Regions from separate parts of the Paenibacillus sp. JMULE4 genome, predicted to be linked through region 1. Evidence: riboswitches for the same ligand, from Rfam matches in the RefSeq annotation. Region 1 holds a riboswitch; each other region holds the start of a gene.
What was found. A riboswitch is a leader RNA that binds a small molecule or an ion and turns the genes downstream of it on or off. The one in region 1 is predicted to bind cyclic di-AMP.

Region 1 (7,716 bases):
CAGTAGCGGCGAGCGAAAGCGGATTAGCCCAAACCAGGGGGCTTGCCCCCTGGGGTTGTGGGACGTCAACGTGGGTTGAGCAGAGTAGGTGAAGCGGTCTGGAAAGGCCGGCCAGAGAAGGTAACAGCCCTGTAGCCGAAATTCTGCGAAAGCCCTAGACGGATCCCGAGTACCGCGAGACACGTGAAACCTCGTGGGAATCCGGCAGGACCATCTGCCAAGGCTAAATACTCCCTGGCGACCGATAGTGAAGCAGTACCGTGAGGGAAAGGTGAAAAGAACCGCGGGAGCGGAGTGAAAGAGAACCTGAAACCGTGTGCTTACAAGAAGTCAGAGCTCGTTAATGAGTGATGGCGTGCCTTTTGTAGAATGAACCGGCGAGTTACGTTTGCAAGCGAGGTTAAGGTGAGAAGCCGAAGCCGCAGCGAAAGCGAGTCTGAACAGGGCGAATGAGTTTGCAGGCGTAGACCCGAAACCGTGTGATCTACCCCTGTCCAGGGTGAAGGTGCGGTAACACGCACTGGAGGCCCGAACCCACGAATGTTGAAAAATTCGGGGATGAGGTGGGGGTAGCGGAGAAATTCCAATCGAACTCGGAGATAGCTGGTTCTCCCCGAAATAGCTTTAGGGCTAGCCTCGGGAGATGCGTCGTGGAGGTAAAGCACTGATTGGGTGCGGGGCCCGCCAAGGGTTACCAAGTCCAGTCAAACTCTGAATGCCACAGACGTTAACCCGGGAGTCAGACAGTGAGTGCTAAGATCCATTGTCAAGAGGGAAACAGCCCAGATCATCAGCTAAGGTCCCCAAGTGTGTGTTAAGTGGGAAAGGATGTGGAGTTGCGCAGACAACCAGGATGTTGGCTTAGAAGCAGCCACCATTCAAAGAGTGCGTAATAGCTCACTGGTCGAGTGACTCTGCGCCGAAAATGTAACGGGGCTAAACACACCACCGAAGCTATGGCTAGATATGAATATATCTGGGGTAGGGGAGCGTTGTAACAGCGTAGAAGGTTGATCGTGAGGACAGCTGGAGCGGTTACAAGTGAGAATGCCGGTATGAGTAACGAAAAGATCAGTGAGAATCTGATCCGCCGAAAGCCTAAGGGTTCCTGAGGAAGGTTCGTCCGCTCAGGGTAAGTCGGGACCTAAGGCGAGGCCGAAAGGCGTAGTCGAAGGACAACAGGTTGAAATTCCTGTACCACCGTGAACCGTTATGAGCGATGGGGTGACGCAGAAGGATAGTGACGCGAGCTGATGGATGCTCGTCCAAGCAGTGAGGCTGGTGTGCAGGCAAATCCGCACATCGAAAGGCTGGGCTGTGATGGGGAGGGAAAATTGGAGTACCGAAGGTCATGAGTTCAGGCTGCCAAGAAAAGCCTCTAGCCAGGGAGAAGGTGCCCGTACCGCAAACCGACACAGGTAGGCGAGCAGAGAATGCTAAGGCGCGCGGAAGAACTCTCGTTAAGGAACTCGGCAAAATGACCCCGTAACTTCGGGAGAAGGGGTGCCCCGGTAGGGTGAATAGCCCGAGGGGGCCGCAGTGAAAAGGCCCAAGCGACTGTTTAGCAAAAACACAGGTCTGTGCGAAGCCGCAAGGCGAAGTATACGGGCTGACGCCTGCCCGGTGCTGGAAGGTTAAGGGGAGCGGTTAGGGGCAACCCGAAGCTGTGAACCGAAGCCCCAGTAAACGGCGGCCGTAACTATAACGGTCCTAAGGTAGCGAAATTCCTTGTCAGGTAAATTCTGACCCGCACGAATGGCGTAACGACTTGGGCGCTGTCTCGACGAGAGATCCGGTGAAATTTTAATACCTGTGAAGATGCAGGTTACCCGCGACAAGACGGAAAGACCCCATGGAGCTTTACTGCAGCTTGATATTGGACTTTGGTACGATCTGTACAGGATAGGTGGGAGCCAGAGAAGCATGAGCGCCAGCTTGTGTGGAGGCGACGTTGGGATACCACCCTGATCGTATCGGAGTTCTAACCTGGTGCCCTAAGCGGGTATGGGGACAGTGTCAGGTGGGCAGTTTGACTGGGGCGGTCGCCTCCTAAAGCGTAACGGAGGCGCCCCAAGGTTCCCTCAGAATGGTTGGAAATCATTCGCAGAGTGCAAAGGCAAAAGGGAGCTTGACTGCGAGACAAACAGGTCGAGCAGGGACGAAAGTCGGGCTTAGTGATCCGGTGGTACCGAATGGAAGGGCCATCGCTCAACGGATAAAAGCTACCCTGGGGATAACAGGCTTATCTCCCCCAAGAGTCCACATCGACGGGGAGGTTTGGCACCTCGATGTCGGCTCATCGCATCCTGGGGCTGAAGTAGGTCCCAAGGGTTGGGCTGTTCGCCCATTAAAGCGGTACGCGAGCTGGGTTCAGAACGTCGTGAGACAGTTCGGTCCCTATCTGTCGCGGGCGCAGGAAATTTGAGAGGAGCTGTCCTTAGTACGAGAGGACCGGGATGGACGTACCGCTGGTGTACCAGTTGTCTCGCCAGAGGCACGGCTGGATAGCCAAGTACGGAAGGGATAAGCGCTGAAAGCATCTAAGCGTGAAGCCCCCCTCAAGATGAGATTTCCCAGTAAGTAAGACCCCTTGTAGACGACGAGGTAGATAGGTTCGGGGTGGAAGCACGGCAACGTGTGGAGCTGACGAATACTAATCGGTCGAGGGCTTATCCAAAAAGCACATGAAGATGATCAGCGGCTTGGTTTCGATCCAGTTTTCAGGGCGCAAGCCTTGAGAAATGAATACGTTTGGTGATGATGGCGGAAGGGAACCACGCGTACCCATACCGAACACGACCGTTAAGCCTTCCAGCGTCGATGGTACTTGGACCGCAGGGTCCTGGGAGAGTAGAACGTCGCCAAGCAAATGTATTCAAAAAGCCTGCAAGTCATATTAAATGACTTGCAGGCTTTTTGTACTTCAGGATAATATTACGCTTATACATGGAAGCCTCCCTCGATGTAAATTGGATTTTAACATACATAACATTCCGATATTCCCTTTATTGGTAAAGAGCGGTTGAATGAATCAGGGCAAACAGACTGCATACTAACTGAAGATTTACAACTTTAGAGCTGTAATGATATCCAGCAAGAAAGCTGATATATGGAGATGACGGATCTAGATTCGAATACTCCAAAAAGCTCGGAAGCTACGTCGAAGGAAAGCGTAAGTTCACAAACCACACCTCAAGGAGGAATGAGTTCATGGGCAAAGTGCAAAATAACAACGAAAATGAAGAACTGGCCGAATTAGGAACCCATGCCGCGGGAGCAACCGACCTGCATCATACGCGGACAACGAATGAGGCCGTACAAATCGATCCTCCTGTAGGTAATCAGCCGGGAGCCGTTGATAACCGAAGCGGGAAGTTTGATGTGAAGAAGAACGGAAAGCCAATCTGACCTCATGGATCGGTTACAGGCCATTAGAGAAAGAGCAGGGATCCGGCGGAAGCACAAGGATGCCTGCTCTTGCTATTGGTCTTTTATGATTATTCCACATCTGCGAACAATTCCTTCAGCATCCGTTCCCGGTTTAGCAGGAACTGTTTCATAATGATATAATGATCGGTTTCTTCCAGAGTTATCTGTTCAATGCCCTTGTCCGTAAGATTGTACATCAGAGCGTCGGGATATCCCATTAAAATGGGAGAATGAGTAGAAATAATAAACTGGGAGTTTCGGTTCACTAAAGCGTGAATACGGGCCAGCATGGACAGCTGCTTAAAAGGAGACAAGGCCGCCTCGGGCTCATCCAAAATGTAAAGGCCATTCCCTCCGAAACGGTGAAGGAAAGCCGCGAAGAACGATTCTCCATGGGATTGCTCGTGCAGTGATTTGTCGCCATATGACCGTATGATAGGGGGGGCCGAGGACTGCTCACGATCCATTTCATCAATGTTCGTTGCCAGGTTGTAATAGGTTTCGGCGCGGAAAAAGAAGCCGTCTTTCGGTTTACGGACTCCGCGTACCAAACGGATATAGCGGTGCAGCTCGGAATGCGATGAATGGGTAGAAAATGTAAAATGGAGACTGCCGCCCTCCGGATTAAATCCCCATGCGATAGCCGCCGCTTCAAGCAGTGTGGATTTTCCCATTCCGTTCTCGCCTATAATATAGGTTACTTTGGGGTGCAAAGGCAAAGAGGTGAGTTCGCGCAAGGAAGGAAGATTAAACGGGTATGCTGTAAATGAGGGAATCCGGTCCCTTAACAGCTCGATACTCCTCAAGTAAGCGTGTTGCTCTCTGAAAACCATGCGGCGCCGCTCCTTTCCCATGATCCTGAACAAGTATATGATACAAAAAACAAAGGCAAAGGCACCCCATCCCAACCAAGAGTGAGGTGCCTTGAACACCAAGCGTGGTCCAGAAACCCTAAGCGATAAAGCTACATACGTGAAAATCCTTCATCGTGTAGATATTTGATCGCCTCATCATAGGTGTCAAAAGCGGACTCCAGATGAAGTCCCGAGTACACATACCACATTTCGTCTTCTTCCAGCAGCACAAGCGTATGGTTATCCGGACCGATCCATCTTTCTTCTTTTGCATCTCCAATAATGGCCTGTTCCTCTGTTGTTCTCGGGGAGAGAGAGCGGATGGAGGCCTCTATGATCGCATGAAGCTGTTCCTTGGAGAAATCACGAATATTGACCAAGCCTTTGTCATCCTGATCGTAACCATACAGAAGACCGGCATAAACAAAACCGTTACCGTTCGGATGCAGATGATAAACCACAATCTTTTTGTCATGGGCGCTTTTTTCATAATGATAATTGATCCGGCCCAAGGATACATTTTTACGTTCCAACTCCGGGAACGATTCCACAACGGCACGTTTTTCTTCAAAAGAAAGCATGATATCCCTCATAACATAGCTTATTGAATTCCAATTGATTATATCATAGGACATCCCGACCGCACCATGATCACATCTTTTGAAGATAAACGGTTTATTTGCGTGTTTTGGCAATCAAATCCGATACGGTGACGAACTGATAACCCCGCCGTGTCAGCTCGGGTAAAATTTGTTTAAGAGCCTCTACGGTCTGGGTGCAGTCCCCTTGAAGATCGTGGAACAGCACAATATCGCCGTTGTGGGCATTGTCCAGAACCTGGCGGACAATTTTGTCTACGCCCGGCTTTTTCCAATCCTGCGTATCCTGATACCAAGACCACATCACGACCGTAAGTTGATCCTTTTTGACAGATTGAAGCAGGGCATCATTGTAAAAACCTCCAGGGGGACGGAAAACGTGCGGCATTTGTTCTGTGATATCGAATATAACCTCCTGGGTTTGGCGGATTTCTTCTATGAGACGTTCGGGGGGAAAGTTTTTCAAGTAATGATGATCGAACGTATGATTGGCGATTTCATGTCCCTCGTTTACCTCGCGGATGGCAATGGCAGGGTACATCTGCACGCGTTTGCCAATAACGAAAAAAGTGCCTTTAGCCCCGTATTGATTCAGCAAATCCAAAATCTGCGGCGTATACACCGGATTCGGTCCATCATCAAACGTAAGTGCGATCAGCTTCTGATCCGTCTCGACGTTCCATACGACCTCGCTGTTTGAGGGAGCGGCGCCAGTAAGAAACAGGACCACCAAAGCAATCATGAACCTACATATACGGCGATGCATAACGAATCGACCTCCGTTCTGACATGACCATCTTAGGTTTTGGACGTCAGAACAAAAGTATGCGGCAAGTCCGGCAGCCAAAAAAAAGCAGCCGCCTCGATGGAGAGACGGCCGCTTCGTGCTATGGATGAGAATCAAATAAGATCATGAACCGAGAATATATACTTTTACTTGTTGAATTCCGAACATTCTTGCTTTATTTTTGCTCTCAGGCAGGAAAATGTCTATGCGGTTGCCTTTCACCGCACCTCCTGTATCGGTTGCCGTGGCGTACATTCCGCCGGCAGGAAGACCATCATACGTATAACCCTCGACATACACTTTAGAGCCGAGCGGGATCACGGACGGATCTACGGCAATGGTACCCAGACGCAGCGGGTTGCCCATATAGTCGAGTCCCGCATAACCGCCGTTCTCATCGGCAGAAGCAGTATAGGCCGTAGCCTTGGCTACGATCACTTTGGAATAATTCGGTACCTTGCTAACCTTGTTCACCGGCCGGTACCATGCGGGAGCATGATATTGGCCGTCCGTGCTGAGAATCGCGATCCGGTTGATCTTGTCCCATTGGGTTTTGATTCCGAAAGTATCGGAAATCAGCCGAAAAGGGACATACACGCGTCCGTCTACAAACTTGGCCGGGTCCGTAATTTGAGTCGGTTTTCCGTTAACCGTCATGCTCCGGTCACCGGTCGACAGCGAAACGGTTTTGTCGCTGCTCTGTATTGTAATGGTGAATCGGGAACCGTCTTGTTCCCACTGAAGCTTGTACCCGAGCTTGTCCGTAACCGCTCTCGCGGGGACCTGAAGTTTGTGATTCTCATCCACAAAAGGCTGTGCATCCGGAAATGCCACGAGCTTTTTGTTTACCTGTACCTTGACGTCATCAGCCAGGCGTACAGGTTCCTGCGCATGTGCGGGTATAGATGCCGTTAAAACTGAAGGCACGGCAAATACACATGCCAGGAGCATGTTTTTGAAACGAAAATTCATGATGCGTCCCTCCTGTTTTTGCCTCCGAGGTTAGTTGTCGGGTTCGGGAAGAGGTTGTTCCCTAGCGCAGCCGTGCAGCCTGCAAGCATTCACCCCAAGTGCTTAGTCCCCCGTACGTACACATAATTAAGCTGTACGATTCGGCTTTTAAAAGCCTAACATAGGATAATGTTCCGGTTCAATGCACAAAATCAACCAATCATTCCCTCATAATGGAATTGCTTCTAGCGCCGGTTTTCCTCATGCTGCATAATCCTGTACAATAAAAAGAACGACACGGCCAGAATTGAAGGGAAGAGATCATGTACAGACGCGATTATCTCATGCGGTTGATTGAGCAGACGACGGAAGTGCTGCATAAAGTAATGTTCGCAAGGAAAAATCAACGTTTGCAGGAAGCCCTTGAACTGTTGAATCAGGCCATGCGTCAATTGTTAGGGCTGAATTCCAGGCTGATTCACGCTTTATCTACCAAGGATTTGCTCGCACTGCTTTCCAAGGACGGACATGTCGATCAAGGAAAAGTGCTGGCTTTAGGAGATATGCTGAACGCGCGGGGCGCTGCACAGAAAGAGAGCGGTCACGCGGCTGCTGCAATTAAGGATGGCTTAAAGGCGCTGGACTTGCTGCTCACCGCCAGGGAGATGGATCCCCGGGATGAATTGGGCGGGATGTTCAAAGAGCGGATCGATGCGGCGCTGGCTCTCGCGAACCGTGCGTCTATGCCGACGGATACCATGCATAAGCTTGTTTTTTATTATGAGGATTGCGGACAATATGCCAAAAGCGAGGATGTTTTATTTCATTTATTGGACGAGCTAAACGAGGATGAACATCTCCGTGAGGAGTGGATAACGGTGCTGGATGAAGGGATACGCATGTACGAACGCTGGCGTTCTGTCGAAGAAGAGCGGCTGGCTGCAGGCAATTTATCCAAGACAGAAGTCGAAGACGGCCTCGAGGAACTGAAGAATATAAAATAAAACATGCCACTATCAGGAAAAATCTGAATGAATAGGGTACGAAATGCGAACTATTATTTATGTCTTTTTAGTTAATGTTCGTCTTTTGTAGT
Region 2 (7,716 bases), on a different contig from region 1:
TTCCCCCTACCATTCATTTCCACGTCCACTAAAATCTATCATATCCTCTAATGATCATCAACAGTAATTTAAAAGGCTGCCGTGGGGAGACCACGACAGCCTGGTTCGTTCTTTGTTCCCTATCAGGCATCGGCAGCACAGCGAAAACCGATATTGCCCGTGGAACTATCCGGTGTATTTTTACTGCGCGCAGCGACTCTGTACCGGTTACAATACGATTTGTGGCACAAATAGGAACCTCCGCGCAGCACTTTTTCCTGACCCGTCGCCGGACCAAGCGGGTTAACAAGCGGGTCTGCCGTATGATTCGCAGCAAACCAATCCGAGCACCATTCCCATACGTTCCCGGAAACATTATATAATCCGTAACCGTTGGGTTTAAACGCATGGACAGGCGCGGTTCCCGCATACCCGTCGCTGCAGTTGTTTTTATCCGGAAACTTGCCCTGCCAAATATTGCAGCGATGCTCCCCATCCGGTTTGAGGACATCTCCCCACGGATAACGTTTTTGCACAAGACCTCCTCTTGCCGCGTACTCCCATTCCGCTTCGGTCGGCAGCCGTTTGCCGGCCCATTGGCAGTAGGCATTCGCATCATTCCAGGAAACATGGATCACCGGATGGTCCATGCGGTCATCAATGTGAGAATCCGGACCTTCCGGATGCTTCCAGCATGCGCCGTTCACAACCCACCACCAGGGGGTCTGCTGAACCGCTTGCGTCACACCTTTCGCCGTTTCGGCGGAAACGAACAAATGAAACACAAAGGACCAGCCAAAAACCTCCGCTTCCGTGCGATAACCGGTAGCATCGACAAATGCTTTAAATTCTGCATTGCTCACCGCGTAAGGATCGATATAAAAAGAATCCAGTCTAACCGAACGAACGGGGCCTTCGCCATCTTGGGCAAACCCTTCCTGATCCGCGGTTCCCATTAAAAATTCACCGCCGGGCAAATAAATCATGCCTTCTTTAGGATCTTTGGCCGAGCGTTTGCCCTGCAAGGGCAAAGAATGAGAATCCGGCTGGCCCGAAACCTCTCTGCCGGCCGTGCAGCAGCACGGTTTTTTTCCATTCATTTCAATCCTCCTCCACCGTTCAACGGAGGTCTTATCCCTTCGGACGGCCATGACCGAATTCCGCAGGATGTCTCCGTTTTAGCTCTGTAATCGCATGACCGCGTCCTGTCTGTTCCAACCACTGCGCATACTTCGGCAAAAATCCTTTGGCATGATAAGGTCCTCCCTCTTTCATCACCGTCCAGAGCAGATCTGTATCGAAAGGCATCGTCTCCATCATGTGGTCATGCCACTCATTTAAATAATATACCGCATCTCGGCAAACTTGGCGATGCTCCGCAGCCAGATTCGTTTGCTCATAAGGATCGCTGTCGAGATCGAATAGCATCTCTTGATCGAATAAATGGTACCCGTCATGATACGTTCGGACATAGAGCCATGACCCGAAACGAACGCTTCTTTGGCAGACGTGCGCACATTGCGAAACGACCAGATAGTCGCGTCCCGCCTCCTGACCCTTCAGCAGGGAGGCTGCAATCCACGCCGGCAGAGGATCGCCGGCAAACGGATTGCCGAAATCTTCCGGCGCCCGGTACGGCGTATGAGGGTCCCAATAGTTCACATAAAGAAACCAGTTGTCCTTCCGGGCATTGTGCTCAATCCAATTCAGTACGGCAGGCGTCACTTCCTCGGCCGATTCCATTCCGCATTTGCCGGTATTATGGATTTCATTGAAGCCTGCATAAAACGTCCAGGACGAATGCCGTTCCGCAAAAGGACTGACCAATACCGTCTTTAATCCGGCAGAAGCTATGTCGCATTAAAATATCATGGCAAACAAAAGGACTGCTGAGACATTCTCAGCAGTCTGTTCTTTTAGTCCGAATTAATTTTTGATAAACATCTGTACCCACACGCCATTATAATAAGCCACTCCGATTTTGTTGAAGTTCGGGCTCATAATGTTTTGACGGTGTCCCGGACTGTTCATCCATGAATCCATTACCTCTTGCGGTGTTCTTTGCCCTTTGGCAATATTTTCACCCGCGTAGGTATAACGGATGCCATAAGAGCGCATCATATCAAAAGGAGACCCATAGGTAGGAGAATTATGGTCAAAATAACCTTTTTCATACATGTCCTTTGCCTTGTCTAAAGCCACCTTCGTCAATGCACTGTCGCTGGCAAGCGGGCTTAAACCGGCTTTGGCACGTTCCTGGTTCACCAAATTTACCACTTGGCTGGCATAAGAAGACTGTGTCGTGCTGTCTGTTCCTGTTCCCTGCTGCGATCCGTTACCCGAACCGTAACCCGAGCCTTTACCTGAACCTGTACCGTAACCTGAACCTGTACCGTAACCTGAACCGTAACCCGAACCTATACCCGTTGACTTACCTGGAATATTAAGCACAATTCCTGGCCATATTAGATTTGGGTTAAACAATTGCGGATTCACCGTAATAAGCGATTTCAGGCTGATACCGTATTTCTGGGAGATCGCCCACAGGGTATCGTTGCTTGATACCGTGTGCGACGGAGCAGCTGAAACCGCGCCGGCGCCAATGATCGGGCCAAGTGCCAAAACACCTGTCAAAACCAACTTCTTAAAACCTTTCACTGCATTCCTCTCCTTTTTACGGCCTGCGAGGTTAGCTGACGGATTCGGGTCAAAGAGCAACCACCCGGCCACCATAGTGGCTTCACCCCAAGGATATGGGTTCCCCCGCGCTTACAAATTAAGCTTCGGCCTTTTTGATGTCGCATTCCTAAACAGGAACGGAAACCATTGTAACACGGATACAATGAGATTTCATGACACAAAGTTTACCAACTGTCCCCTAAGCTAGCGAATTTTTGAGAGAAACCCCCGGCGGCAGCACAGCTTCAACGCGGGCCCGCAGCATGGGCTGCCTGTGCAGCTCTGCACATAGAATGGCCACGATCCCCCGATCCTCACGGGAGCGAATCAATCGTCCCATCCCTTGCCGGAGCCTCAGCAGCATATAAGGCAGATCGACCTCTTCAAAAGGAGACTCCGCCGCGCTGCGTTTGGCCATAAAGACCGGATCTTGAGGCGGAAAAGGCAGCGACCATATGATGACATTGGACAAGGACGGCCCCGGTACGTCGAGTCCCTCCCACAAGCTGACGGCGCATAGAACACTCGTTTCGTCATGCTGAAAAGAAGCGATAAGATGGCTGATTTCCTGATCGCCTTCAAACAAGAAGCGCATTTTCCCGAAGAGTTCGGGATACGACGCAATCTCCCGTTTAAACCGCTGCAGTTCGGCTTTCGCCGGAAACAACAGCAGCGCTCTTCCTTCCGTTCGTTCGAGCAGCGAGACAGCGGCCTCCATTTTCTCCGAAAATGTCCCGCCGGCAGACCAAAGAGGCGCGATCGCTTCCATTTGCCGTTCGTATTCATATGGAGAGTCAACGGAAAAGGACAAATATTGCTCGATCCCGAGACTTTCCGCTACATAACGGAAGGAGCCCTCCACGGATAATGTGGCCGATGAAAAAACGATAGGCATGCTCGAGCCAAACACCCGCTCCCGAAGCACTTCCTTGACGGTTCTCGGCATGATCACCAAAGCCGCTCCGCTCCCGCTTTCCGTCAACCAGCATACCAATGACTCCGATCGCTGGAAAAGACTCAATGCTTTCTGCATCATTTCAAGATGCTCTTCGACAATGCGGAGCTGATATTCATTCAAGGTGTGAAGACCGCTTTCAAACACGAGCTCTTCTTCAATCGCTGCAAGCACCGTCCGGAACCGGTGTATTTCCTGAAGCAGCCGATCGTCGAGCAGAAGCTCCTTCCGGTCCGAACCGGGAATCTCTCTGCTCCGGCGCCTTAACCAGTCAAACATCGTCTCGCTTTGCGCAATCGCCTCGTCAATGAGCACAGCCAATGATTCGCGTATTTCCCCCTGCAGCAGCCGGGTAATCAGTTCTTCAAACACGTCATGCTTTAATTTATAGGTCAGCGCCTTCTGCGCGGCAGATTCCAGCAAATGCCCTTCATCAAATACGACCGCACAGTGATCCGGCAGCAGCGGCAGCTGCCCTTCCCGCTTCCTGCTCTCATACGTCCACACATGCTCCATGTAAAAATCGTGCGAACAAATGATCAAATCGGCAGATCGGCGGTAATGCTCGCGGGAGAGCGTTTGCCCGCAGCGGTGCCTTTTGTCGCATACGAAGCAATCCTGGAAAGCATCCCAATTGATCTTGCTCCATTGCTCGTCATTCAAATTCGGATATTGCTTCCGGTCGCCGTAAGCATAAAACGATTGCAGGGTTTCATGAGAATGAACAAACCCGGGCAGCTCTTCGTATAATTGCTCGAACATTTCCGCATCCTCGTCCCTGAATCTCGCTTTGTCCAGCTTGACCAGACAAAGATACTGGTCCGCAGACTTCCCCAGCCTGGCGTCAACGGCCAGGCTCAGGTGCTTCGCCAGCTTTACGATATCCCCTTCCGGCTTGACCAGTTGTTCAATTAAAGACTCGTCCGCACAGGCGATCACAGCCGGCTTTCGCATATAACGGGCGTAACAAATCGCATATAACAAATAAACAAGCGTTTTCCCCGTCCCCACTCCCGCCTCCGCAAAAATGGTTTGTTTCTCGGCAAACGCCCGTTCCAATTGGAAAGCCATATAAATCTGTTCATCGCGGACTTCGAAACCTGCTTCCGGCAGAATATCGTAAAAGACATCAGCTATCCATTCGCCGGCCTGCCGGATGAACGGTTGAGAATGATCATAAGTAAAAGGGTAACGCTCCACTATGATTTTGCCTCCATGATAATCAAAATCGAGAAGACTTTTCTTCCATATGACAACCCCATATTATCACACGGTCCCGGCAGATATGCAACAAAAAAACAGTCCAAACCTCCTATAAAAAAGGTTTGGACTGCCGGATCAGGACATTACATGGCTATCTTCTGGTCCAGTTTGCCCTGTAAATGAACAAGTCTCATCAGAGCGGTTGCCGCTTGGGCTTTGGTCACTTCTCCCTGCGGATTGAACTTCCGGACGGAACCATCGAGCACACCCAGCTGAGTGATCAGCCAGACGGCGCCTTTCTCGGCAATGAGTTCCGAATCCTCGAAATTCAACTGCGGATTCTGCTGCAGTTGTTCCGCAAGCTTATTGTACTTGATCATTTGAGTCAGCAGAACCGCCAGCTTTTCCTTCGTTAGAGCTTCCTCCGGACGAAGCTGCGGCGTTTTCTTCGGATCAAGCCACTTCAACTGAACAAAAAGCTGGGCGGCTGCATAGTAAGGACTCTGCTCGTCGATATCTTCGAACGCCGGCTTGGCATTTCTGTCATAATAGGAATTCGCATAATGCGGATGTACCGCCTGAGACACCATAAGAAGCCAATCGCCTAACGTGATCGTCTTATCAGGATGCAATTGGCCGCTTGAATCTGCGGATAAGATGTTGTGCCGGATCATCGTCTCCAAATCTTTCTGTGCCCAATGCCCCGCAATATCGACAGGCATTTCCACCGGGCTTTCAACGGTGCTCACAGGATTGACGAAGGTAGCCCGCCACCGGCCGTTCGCCGCATCGATCACATAACCGTTTTTCGCACTGTCTTTGTACGTTTGTTGATAGACCAGCTTGATATCGGGCTCCACGTATTGACTGTCCGTATAAAAACCGCCAAAGTTTTTGTACTGCAATTCCTGTGATATGCCCTCCAAAAAGATGGCTTCAGCCTGAGCTTTCGTTATATTCGCTGCAAGGGAAGCCGTACCCGCTTCCAATTGATCTGAACGCGTGCTCTGATAGCTCTTCAATTGGCCCTGGGCATCCAATATAATGCTCACGGAATCCCCTCCGACAGGGATCCCCTTATAGAATCGCTGGAATCGGAATCCAAAGGTTTGTTCATCTCCCGCCGGTGCGGCATACGGATCGGAGGACAGCCATTTTAATTCTTCCGACGCATTCGGATACAACTCGTTAATCAGAGCCAAAGCCTTCTTTTCGGCTTCAGCCTGAGAGATTGCAGCCGTTGTCTTCTCCGTATCCGGCTTTGGATTGGTCCATGGGGGAGCCATACGATCCACGCGGAACTCCAGAATTTGTCCGGTTCGCGCATCCACCACGGCGTTTGTTTGACCGCTATAAGGATAAGGACCGGCAGGCGCCGCTTCCATCCAGGTAATATTCCAAACCTTCTTATTCACGTCCGACCAATATGTATTAAGGCTCTGCGTGGATCTCGTGCGATTGCCCGGAATGGACGCTACTCGCTCGACAAGCTCCGCCGCCTGCTCACCTGTCAATAATTGGTTTTCGCCTTTGCCCGTTGTCACGGTAAACAGTTTATCCGTCTTTTGAATGTCTTTATATTGAACCTTTTCAGGCTGAACGACTGCACCCGTGAAGTTAATGTATTCACCGGTTTGTGCATCGATACTTAAGTCGGCATAAAAAGGCTGCACCCAACCGAGAAACCAGCTCTTGCCCTTGAAATTCGGCTGATTCACCGGGACATACTGCAGGGTTAAATCCCTTAGGGGCACGAACTTCTTGGCGGCCTCTTCCGGGGTGATGGCGGGCTCAGGAGATGGATAATCGGCAGTAACCACGTTCCGGTAATAGCCTGTGACCTCTCCGTTGCCGTTGATCGTTACTGAAATATGTCCCCCGGGATGGGCCAATCCATGAACTAAAGTGGTAAAAGAAAATTCATACTGCACCGGACCGAAAAGCGCCTGATTGGTGTATGGAGACTGGTCCACGGGCTTCAGGCTGTCAAGCGATAAGGTCGGTGAAGCTTTCTGAATAAATGCTTTGGCCAGCCCCAGCGCCTCTTCTTTGGAAACCTTCGGCGGATAGTACGCTTCATTGCCCTCATCCGTCGGGAAATGCAGATGGGTTTGCAGAAGATCGCCGGTGATCGAGTCGACTTTACTGTCGAAGCCGTAGCTGCTGTTGCCGAATGTAATCTGCCAGCCGATGGTCCAAACGTTCTGATATTGGGGAGGATACGAGTGGGAATCTCCAAGCTCCACACGTACCGGCTGCGCATCCTGCAATTTCGGAAAAAGTTTTCTCACGATGGCGACCGCTTCATCCTTCGTAATCTTGGCCTCCGCTTTCACCTGTTTTGCTTCCTTGGCAGCAGAAGGTGCAGTTCCGGAGGAAGCATTAAAACCGCTGACGGAAGCTGCAGCCGCCAAACTGGTGCCCGTACTGATCTCGTTCGCATGAGCCGTTAACGGAAGAAGACTTAAGCTGAGCGCGGACAGCATCACCAGCTTGCCTTTGAATCTCCCGCGATGGGGCCGTCGATTCATCCCTATCACACTCCGTATTTGTTATTTTTTCAATGGCTTTCTGAAATCTATTTACGCAATCCGTTCCAAAAAGTTCCGAAGTTGCATGATTTTATATTAAGTCTATGTCATGCTTCATGTTGATTCGGGAGAATACATTGAGCCTGCCTTGTTCCAGACAAAATAGCAATCTAAAAGAAACCGTATAATTGGTTAGGAGATATAATAGCAATAAAAAAAATCCCTTAACATAGGCAGCTGTTAAAGGATTGAATAAACGGAGTTTTTGCTTTGTAATTATTTTCCTAAAAGCGATAAAACGCCGCGAACGACCAATGTTCCTCCAAAAACGATGACGGCCAGAGAGCCGACTACGTCGAGGATTGTATT
Region 3 (7,716 bases), on a different contig from region 1:
GCCATAGGAGAAATCGGGCTGGATTACTATTGGGATACGTCTCCAAAGGATGTACAAGCCCGTGTGTTTCGTGAGCAAATCCGGCTCGCACGTAAGCTCGGCATGCCGATTGTCATCCATAACCGGGATGCGCATCACGATGTTGTGCAAATTTTGCGCGAAGAAAAGGCGGCGGAGGTTGGCGGTGTGATGCATTGTTACTCCGGGAGCTGGGAAACAGCCAAAATGTGCCTTGACATGAATTTCTATATCTCGTTTGGAGGACCGGTCACGTTTAAGAATGCAAAACAGCCCAAGGAGGTGCTGGAAAAAGTTCCTCTCGATCGGCTGCTTATTGAAACGGACGCGCCTTACCTTGCCCCTCATCCGTATCGGGGCAAGCGGAATGAATCGTCTTACGTTCGTCTTGTAGCTGAGACGGCGGCCCAAATCAAGGGCATTTCACTGGAAGAATTGGCCGGGATTACCTCGAGGAATGCCATATCCATTTTCGGTATAAAGTGAATTTTCACACAAAAGAACTTTTTTATACAAAACAAGATAATCGAAGAAAACAAAATAAAAAACTGTGACCAATGGAGAAAAAGATGGTTTTGGTTTAAAAATTAATAAAAAACAATGATAATTGAGTAAAATCCGAGATTTTTTTCAAAGTTTGTATACTTTACAATTCCAGCCTTCACATCGTACACTCAATATTAACTTCATACGATTGCCAAAATTCCAACATCGCTGAGTTCCGTAAGGGAACGGGGGAACCGCATCGCGGATGTCACAGCGCTACGCTGTTGATGAACGTGGTGTTTATAGGGGTGAATCTTGGGGCAGGCAGCTGCTTCCGAGTAGGGCGACTCTCAAGTCCGAATCCGTCAGCTAACCTCGTAAGCGTTAAGAGAGAGGTAACGATTGTCGTCGGCTTAACTTTTCATTTTGAGGAAAATGAGAAAAGTCACGGGAAGGTTCCTCTTCTCCGCTGACTTTTTTTGTATTCCCCCGTCATTGGGATAACGATCCAAGCCGGTTCATAAAAAATAAGATTCCAGGAGGTGGCCTTAGGCAAGTACGGTTCTGATAGCCGTTGAAGCAAACGTTGGTAATTGGAGAAGAATATACTTTACCATAGTCGCGTCAGATCTAATCATGCATAACACTCGGATGGCGGGGCTTTAAGGAGGACCGAACAAGTGGGCGTTGTGACACCTGAACAAACCCATGAAAGACGATCATCCAGCTTGTCCTTCGCATTGCGATGGAAGCATGAAAACTTGCGTATGATATCGATCATTGCACTCATATTATTCGCTATGACTTTCATGTTTTTAATCATGTATTACGGTACGTCAATCAAAAGCGTATCGGTTGTTGTAGACGGAAAAGAGCAAACTTTCCAAACTAGAGAATCAGTTCTGCAGCATATACTGGATGAGCAAGGCATCTCTGTCGGTGAACACGACCGTGTGTCGCATTCTCTGGATGATTCGGTGGAATCGGGAGATCGAATTATTATCGAGAAAGCCAAACCGGTACAATTGACAGACGGTGGGCAAACCAAGACCGTATATACGACAGGAAAGACGGTCAAACAGCTATTTGACGATCAGAAGATCAAGCTCAGTGAACTTGATAAAGTGACTCCCGCTTTGAATGCGGCAATAAACGAAAATAGTGAAGTCAAGATCGTCCGTGTCAAGAAAAATGTTGAGGAAATCAAAGAACCGATCGCTTTCGAAACGGTAAAAAAGACGGAGCCGAAGCTGATCAGAGGCAAAGAACAGGTTATTCAAGAAGGACAAGAGGGCGTTCTGCTCAAGAAGAAAGAAAAAGTCTATGAAGACGGTGTGCTCGTATCCGAACAAATCGTTGACGAAAAGATTCAAACCCAAAGTGTGCAAAAAATTATTGCGGTGGGAACGAAGAATCCCGTAGTAACACTCTCTTCGTCTTCGCCAACCTTGGAACAGGTGACCAGAAACGGCGTGAAGTTCGACGTTAAACAGGTCATCAATAACGTGAAGCTCACTGCGTATAGCGCGGGACCGGCCTCGACAGGCAAGGATCCGGATCATCCGCAGTATGGAATCACGGCATCAGGTACGAGAGTAACGGAAGGTCGCACGATTGCAGTCGATCCAAAGGTCATTCCGATAGGCTGGTGGGTTTATATTGAAGGTCTGGGCTTCCGCAGAGCGGAAGACACCGGCAGCGCAGTCAAAGGAAATAAAATCGACGTTTATTTCGACAGCCATGATTATGCTTTGCGCTTCGGAACAAAACATGGCGCAACCGTATATATCATCGGTCCAAAGAAGCCGTCGGCTGATTAAGGATGGGCAATTAGGGCAGACTCATCATATATAGAACAGATGAAGAAGAGGTACGGCTAACGTCCCTCTTCTTTTCTCTTGCTGCGAAAGTAGGTACGGACGAATTCCATGATTAAAGAGATTATTGTTGTTGAAGGCAAAGACGATACGGTTGCGATTAAACGGGCCGTCGAAGCGGAAACGATCGAAACCGGCGGTTCCGCAATCAATAAAGAGGTGCTGGAGCGTATCCGGTTGGCGCAGGAACGCAGAGGCGTAATCATTTTCACGGACCCTGATCATGCAGGGGAGAGGATACGTAAAATCATCGCCAAGGAAGTCCCCGGCTGCAAGCATGCGTTCCTGACGCAGGAGGCGGCCACCAGCCGCGGCGACATTGGGGTGGAGAACGCATCGGTGGAAGCGATTCGTTCCGCGCTTGTGAATGTACGCACGGATTATATGGCCCAAGGTACGGAAATCGGCTGGAACGATCTGCTGGAGGCCGGTCTGATCGTTCACCCGGCGGCTGCCGCCAGAAGGCTTGAGATGGGCAAGCGGCTTGGTATCGGTTATTGTAACGGAAAACAGTTTTATCATCGCTGCCGCATGTTTCAAATTACAAAAGAAGAATTCGAGGCGGCGCGGCGGCATTTGGATGAAGAAGAGGGTGCAGCGTTATGAGTACCAATCGCTTTACAGATACGGCGGATGCGGGACAAGCGTCTGTGGAGGACATCGCCTCGCCGAAAAAAACCAAAGAGCTGATGCAGAAGTTCGGCTTTACCTTGAAGAAAAGCTTAGGTCAAAACTTTCTTATTGATTACAATATATTGCATAAAATCGTTTCTGCAGCCGACTTGACCCCTCAAAAAGGGGCGCTGGAAATCGGTCCCGGGATCGGAGCCCTAACGCAGCAGCTGGGCAAGGCGGCAGGACGGGTCGTGGCCATTGAGATCGACCAAAGACTGCTGCCGATGCTTGAGGAGACATTATCCCCTTATCCTCATACGACCGTTGTCCACGGCGATGTGCTTAAGGTTGATCTGAAGGAGCTGTTCGAGCAGCATTTTCAGGGCGTCTCGCAAGTTAGCGTTGTCGCCAACCTCCCTTACTATGTGACCACTCCCATTATTATGAAGCTGCTCGAAGAAAAGCTGCCTCTGGAGAATATCGTCGTCATGATTCAGAAGGAAGTGGCCGACCGGATGGCTGCGAAGCCGGGAGGTAAAGATTACGGCAGTCTCAGTATTGCGGTACAGTATTATTGTATCCCCGAAGTCGTAACGATCGTCCCGCGCACCGTGTTTATCCCTCAGCCGAATGTGGATTCGGCGGTCATTCGGTTGAAAGTAAGACAGACGCCTCCTGTGGATGTGGAAGACGAGGCCTTTTTCTTTGACGTGGTCCAAGCCAGCTTCGTGCAGCGGCGCAAAACGATATATAACAATCTAGCGGCGAAATATTTCACCAAAGAAACGAAAAGCGAGCTGGAAGTCATCCTGCAACAATCAGGCATCGATCCCTCCCGCCGCGGGGAAACATTGTCTATGGAAGAATATGCTGTACTGAGCCGGAATCTTGCCAGAGCGTTAAGTTCCCGTTAACTCCTCCATAGGGGTTATAGGCAATTCACCTGCACCATTTGCCTATATTCGCCATACGATAGACGAGGAGGCGATGCAGCCATGAAACAGGGAGACCTCGTCACTCGTAAGTCGTATGGCGGTGACATAGTTTTCAAAATCCAAGAAATCAGGCAGCAGCAGGCGGTGCTCCGCGGAGTAGAGCTGCGGCTTTTGGCCGATGCTCCGCTTCCGGATTTGGAACCCATGCCTCAGCTCGATCCTTTTCAATATTTGGGTTTGATCCGTCCGAAATGGTTGGATGCCATGAGGCGCACGAATGCATCGCAATCTCAAGCAAGCCCGAACGCGGCGGATAGCAGCACAGCTCCGGGTGCGGCGCCCAAATCACGTCCGACTTATTTTGACGTGCCGGGTAAAGTGCTGCATCTGGATGGCGATCCAGTGTATCTGCGCAAATGCATGGTCTTATATGGAGAGCTCCGGGTACCGGCCGAAGGATTCTATGTGACGGAAGCCCATATGGCCGATGCGCTCTACCGCCTGCTGCCCCAAATCCAGCCCGATATTGTAGTGGTGACCGGACATGACGGCCTTCTGAAGCACCGGAGTAGAGGGGACATTACCTCGCTTAGCAGTTACAAAAATTCGCATAATTTCGTGAATGCGGTGCAGGCAGCAAGGAAATATGAAAAAAACCGTGACGCATTGACGATTATCGCCGGTGCGTGCCAATCCCATTTTGAAGCGCTGCTGCAAGCCGGAGCCAATTATGCCAGTTCCCCCGCCCGTGTGCTGATTCATGCTCTTGACCCGTTGTGCATCGCGGCTAAAGTGGCTTTTACGCCCATTCGCGATACGGTGAATATCGTAGATGTCATCGGGCTCACACACAGTGGTTTGGAGGGGCTCGGCGGCATAGAATCACGAGGCAGCTATCGCCGGGGCGTGCCCAAAATTCAACACGCAAATCAGACTTAAGCGCCGAAAGGTGCTTTTTTTCTTTTTCAATTCCCCCATCCATCCAGAATAATTTTTGACAATTGTGTGAATGAAAGTAAAGATGATTTATGTTTTTCTGCAGAAATCAAGGAAAAAAAGTCATTGACAACACGTTTGTATGGCTGATATAATATTCGGCTTAAATTGACATACTACCTTTGTTGCGTTATAATTAAATAGGAAAGAGGTGGTAGTGATCAATGGCTAAAAATACGCTGTTGGATATCAAACGCAGTTTGGAACCTCATGTCGGACAAAAGATCATGTTAAAAGCAAATGGCGGTCGCCGCAAGACCATCGAAAGATCCGGTGTATTGGAGGAAACCTATCCTTCCGTATTTATTGTGAAGCTGGATCAGGAACACCAGACCTTCAAGCGCGTTTCTTACAGCTACGCAGACATTTTGACGGAATCGGTTGAAGTGACAGTGCAAGGCGATGACGGAGAAGTGCGGATTACAATACAACAATAATACATAAACGGTTGGCTTGCTCGAGCAGTCAGCCGTTTTTGCTTGTGTACTTCATAAGACGGTGCTGCCGTCGATAAAGTTGCATGATTTCCTGGTATCGGCGCATACTAGCTTTTACTAACTTCAAATCAACAGCGAAGGAGGTAAGGTTATGGGGCGCAGAAATCGCAGAGGGGTTATGTCCGATGCTTTCAAATATGAACTTGCCAAAGATCTCGGCTTCTACGAAACCGTACAGCGAGAAGGCTGGGGCGGCATAAGAACGAAGGATGCGGGCAATATGGTAAAGCGGGCGATCCAAATTGCGGAGGGAACGTTGCAGAAGCAGAACCCGATCCCGGTTGGAAACGTCGGGATGGCTCCCGGACAAGGTACGATTCCCGCGCAGGGGGCGATAGCGTCGCCGTCTCAGGAATCCCTAGCGCCAAGGTACGGCGGCGTGCAGCCAACTGTACAGACGCCGGTGTATTCCCCGTACTCCAGGCCGTAATTGCACCATTAAAGAAAGCTAGAGCAGCCAAGAGGCCGCTTTAGCTTTTTTTTGTGCCGTTTTTGGTATAGTATTAGGAGAAGAACGGTAAGCCCGTATAGACAGACAGTTGTAAAGAAGGTGTCCTATGAAGGTATTCGAGAAAGCCCCGGCAAAAATCAATTTGTCCCTGGATGTATTATATAAGCGTGAAGATGGCTATCATGAAGTGGAGATGGTTATGACCATGGTCGATCTGGCGGACCGGATCGAAATGCAGGAGCTGCCGCGCGACACGATCATCATATCGAGTCAAGCCGGGTACATACCGCTGGATGAAAAAAATCTCGCTTTTCAAGCCGCTCGTCTGATCAAAGAGCGATATGACGTTAAGCAAGGAGTTTATATTCATTTGGATAAGAAAATCCCGGTAGCTGCGGGACTTGCCGGCGGGAGCAGCGATGCCGCGGCTACCTTGCGTGGGCTGAATCGGTTGTGGAGGCTTGGCATAGGGATGAAAGAACTGCAGAAGCTCGGGGAAGAGCTCGGTTCGGATGTGCCATTCTGTGTAACCGGAGGAACAGCGATTGCACGGGGACGCGGTGAAAAGCTGGAGCCGATCGAATCACCCCCGCAGTGTTGGGTTATTCTGGCTAAGCCCCCGATCAACGTGTCTACATCGGAAATATACGGCAAGCTGCAGGTCGGCGCCATCCGGAAGCATCCTTCCACTGCGGGAGTGCTTGAGGCGATCCGGGAGAAGCGGTTCGAACAGCTGTGCGGGGAGCTCGGCAATGTGCTGGAGGAAATTACGCTGGAGCTTTACCCGGAGGTGCGGCAGCTGAAAGAAGTGATGGCTAAGCTGGGGGCTGACGGCGTATTGATGTCGGGGAGCGGTCCTACCGTTTTTGGACTGGTTTCGAAAGAAGCCAAGGTTCCTCGCATTTATAACGGGCTAAGAGGCTTTTGCAAAGATGTTTATGCTGTAAGACTGCTGACTTGAACAAGATGATAATGTCACTTTGGTGTCATTATATTTTTCGCGATGTGCTTGTATAAATACGTATAAAAATGTTATATTTTCATTATATTATTCGGATTTTATTATAACATGCGTCGTAAATTAGGGGGTGCACCAGTGAAAAAAATGAAAAGAAGCGCAAGATTGGTGGAAATGACCCAATACTTGCTAATTCGCCCCCATACGTTGATTCCTTTGACGACTTTCGCTGACCGCTACAACTCCGCCAAATCTTCTATTAGCGAAGACTTGGCCATCATTAAGGAAGTGTTTGAAGAAGAAGGTCTTGGGGAACTGCAGACGCTTGCAGGCGCGGCAGGGGGTGTCAAGTTCATCCCGAAAGTATCAAGAGACCATTCCCTGCAGTTTATCAACCAGCTGTGCAGACAGCTTGAGCAGCCGGAGAGAATACTGCCAGGCGGATATTTATACATGTCCGACATCATGGGACAGCCGATGGTCTTGAACGAAGTGGGCAAAATGTTCGCATCCGTTTTTGCGGGCAAAGACATCGACGTGGTCATGACTGTGGAAACCAAGGGTATTCCATTGGCCTACTCGACGGCCACATATTTAAATTTGCCGGTCGTCATCGTACGCCGGGACAATAAAGTAACCGAGGGTTCAGCCGTAAGCATCAACTATGTTTCGGGGTCGAACAAGCGGATTCAAACGATGTCCTTATCGCGGCGAGCGCTCAAGGAAGAATCCAAAGTATTAATAATCGATGACTTCATGAGGGTCGGCGGTACGATTCACGGTATGATGGATCTGCTGCAGGAGTTTAAAGCTACGGTGAAGGGCGTGGGCGTTTTTGTAGAGTCGGGTGAAGTGGAGGAGCATCTGGTGGAAGATTACGTTT

Region 2: another riboswitch for cyclic di-AMP. It lies ahead of EXW96_RS11080 (CAP domain-containing protein); the one in region 1 lies ahead of EXW96_RS22575 (stalk domain-containing protein).
Region 3: another riboswitch for cyclic di-AMP. It lies ahead of EXW96_RS19590 (resuscitation-promoting factor); the one in region 1 lies ahead of EXW96_RS22575 (stalk domain-containing protein).

The regions. Positions count from the first base shown of each region.
Region 1 is NZ_SGWF01000019.1:219,709-227,424, forward strand. Features, by position in the region: rRNA gene EXW96_RS22545 (23S ribosomal RNA) at 1-2,677, shown strand, start outside; rRNA gene rrf (5S ribosomal RNA) at 2,751-2,867, shown strand; gene EXW96_RS22555 (hypothetical protein) at 3,211-3,408, shown strand; gene EXW96_RS22560 (AAA family ATPase) at 3,498-4,262, opposite strand; gene EXW96_RS22565 (hypothetical protein) at 4,394-4,864, opposite strand; gene EXW96_RS22570 (polysaccharide deacetylase family protein) at 4,959-5,648, opposite strand; gene EXW96_RS22575 (stalk domain-containing protein) at 5,793-6,641, opposite strand; cyclic di-AMP (ydaO/yuaA leader) riboswitch at 6,646-6,797, opposite strand; gene EXW96_RS22580 (DUF6483 family protein) at 6,944-7,624, shown strand.
Region 2 is NZ_SGWF01000012.1:300,491-308,206, forward strand. Features, by position in the region: gene EXW96_RS11070 (formylglycine-generating enzyme family protein) at 123-1,079, opposite strand; partial or broken gene EXW96_RS11075 (sulfatase) at 1,111-1,824, opposite strand; gene EXW96_RS11080 (CAP domain-containing protein) at 1,906-2,637, opposite strand; cyclic di-AMP (ydaO/yuaA leader) riboswitch at 2,643-2,778, opposite strand; gene EXW96_RS11085 (ATP-dependent DNA helicase) at 2,858-4,813, opposite strand; gene EXW96_RS11090 (YcdB/YcdC domain-containing protein) at 4,960-7,347, opposite strand; gene EXW96_RS11095 (hypothetical protein) at 7,624-7,716, opposite strand, start outside.
Region 3 is NZ_SGWF01000017.1:131,862-139,577, forward strand. Features, by position in the region: gene EXW96_RS19585 (TatD family hydrolase) at 1-504, shown strand, start outside; cyclic di-AMP (ydaO/yuaA leader) riboswitch at 721-904, shown strand; gene EXW96_RS19590 (resuscitation-promoting factor) at 1,185-2,324, shown strand; gene rnmV (ribonuclease M5) at 2,433-2,987, shown strand; gene rsmA (16S rRNA (adenine(1518)-N(6)/adenine(1519)-N(6))-dimethyltransferase RsmA) at 2,984-3,910, shown strand; gene yabG (sporulation peptidase YabG) at 3,992-4,870, shown strand; gene veg (biofilm formation stimulator Veg) at 5,092-5,364, shown strand; partial or broken gene EXW96_RS27745 (small, acid-soluble spore protein, alpha/beta type) at 5,516-5,695, shown strand; gene ispE (4-(cytidine 5'-diphospho)-2-C-methyl-D-erythritol kinase) at 5,982-6,836, shown strand; gene purR (pur operon repressor) at 6,972-7,716, shown strand, end outside.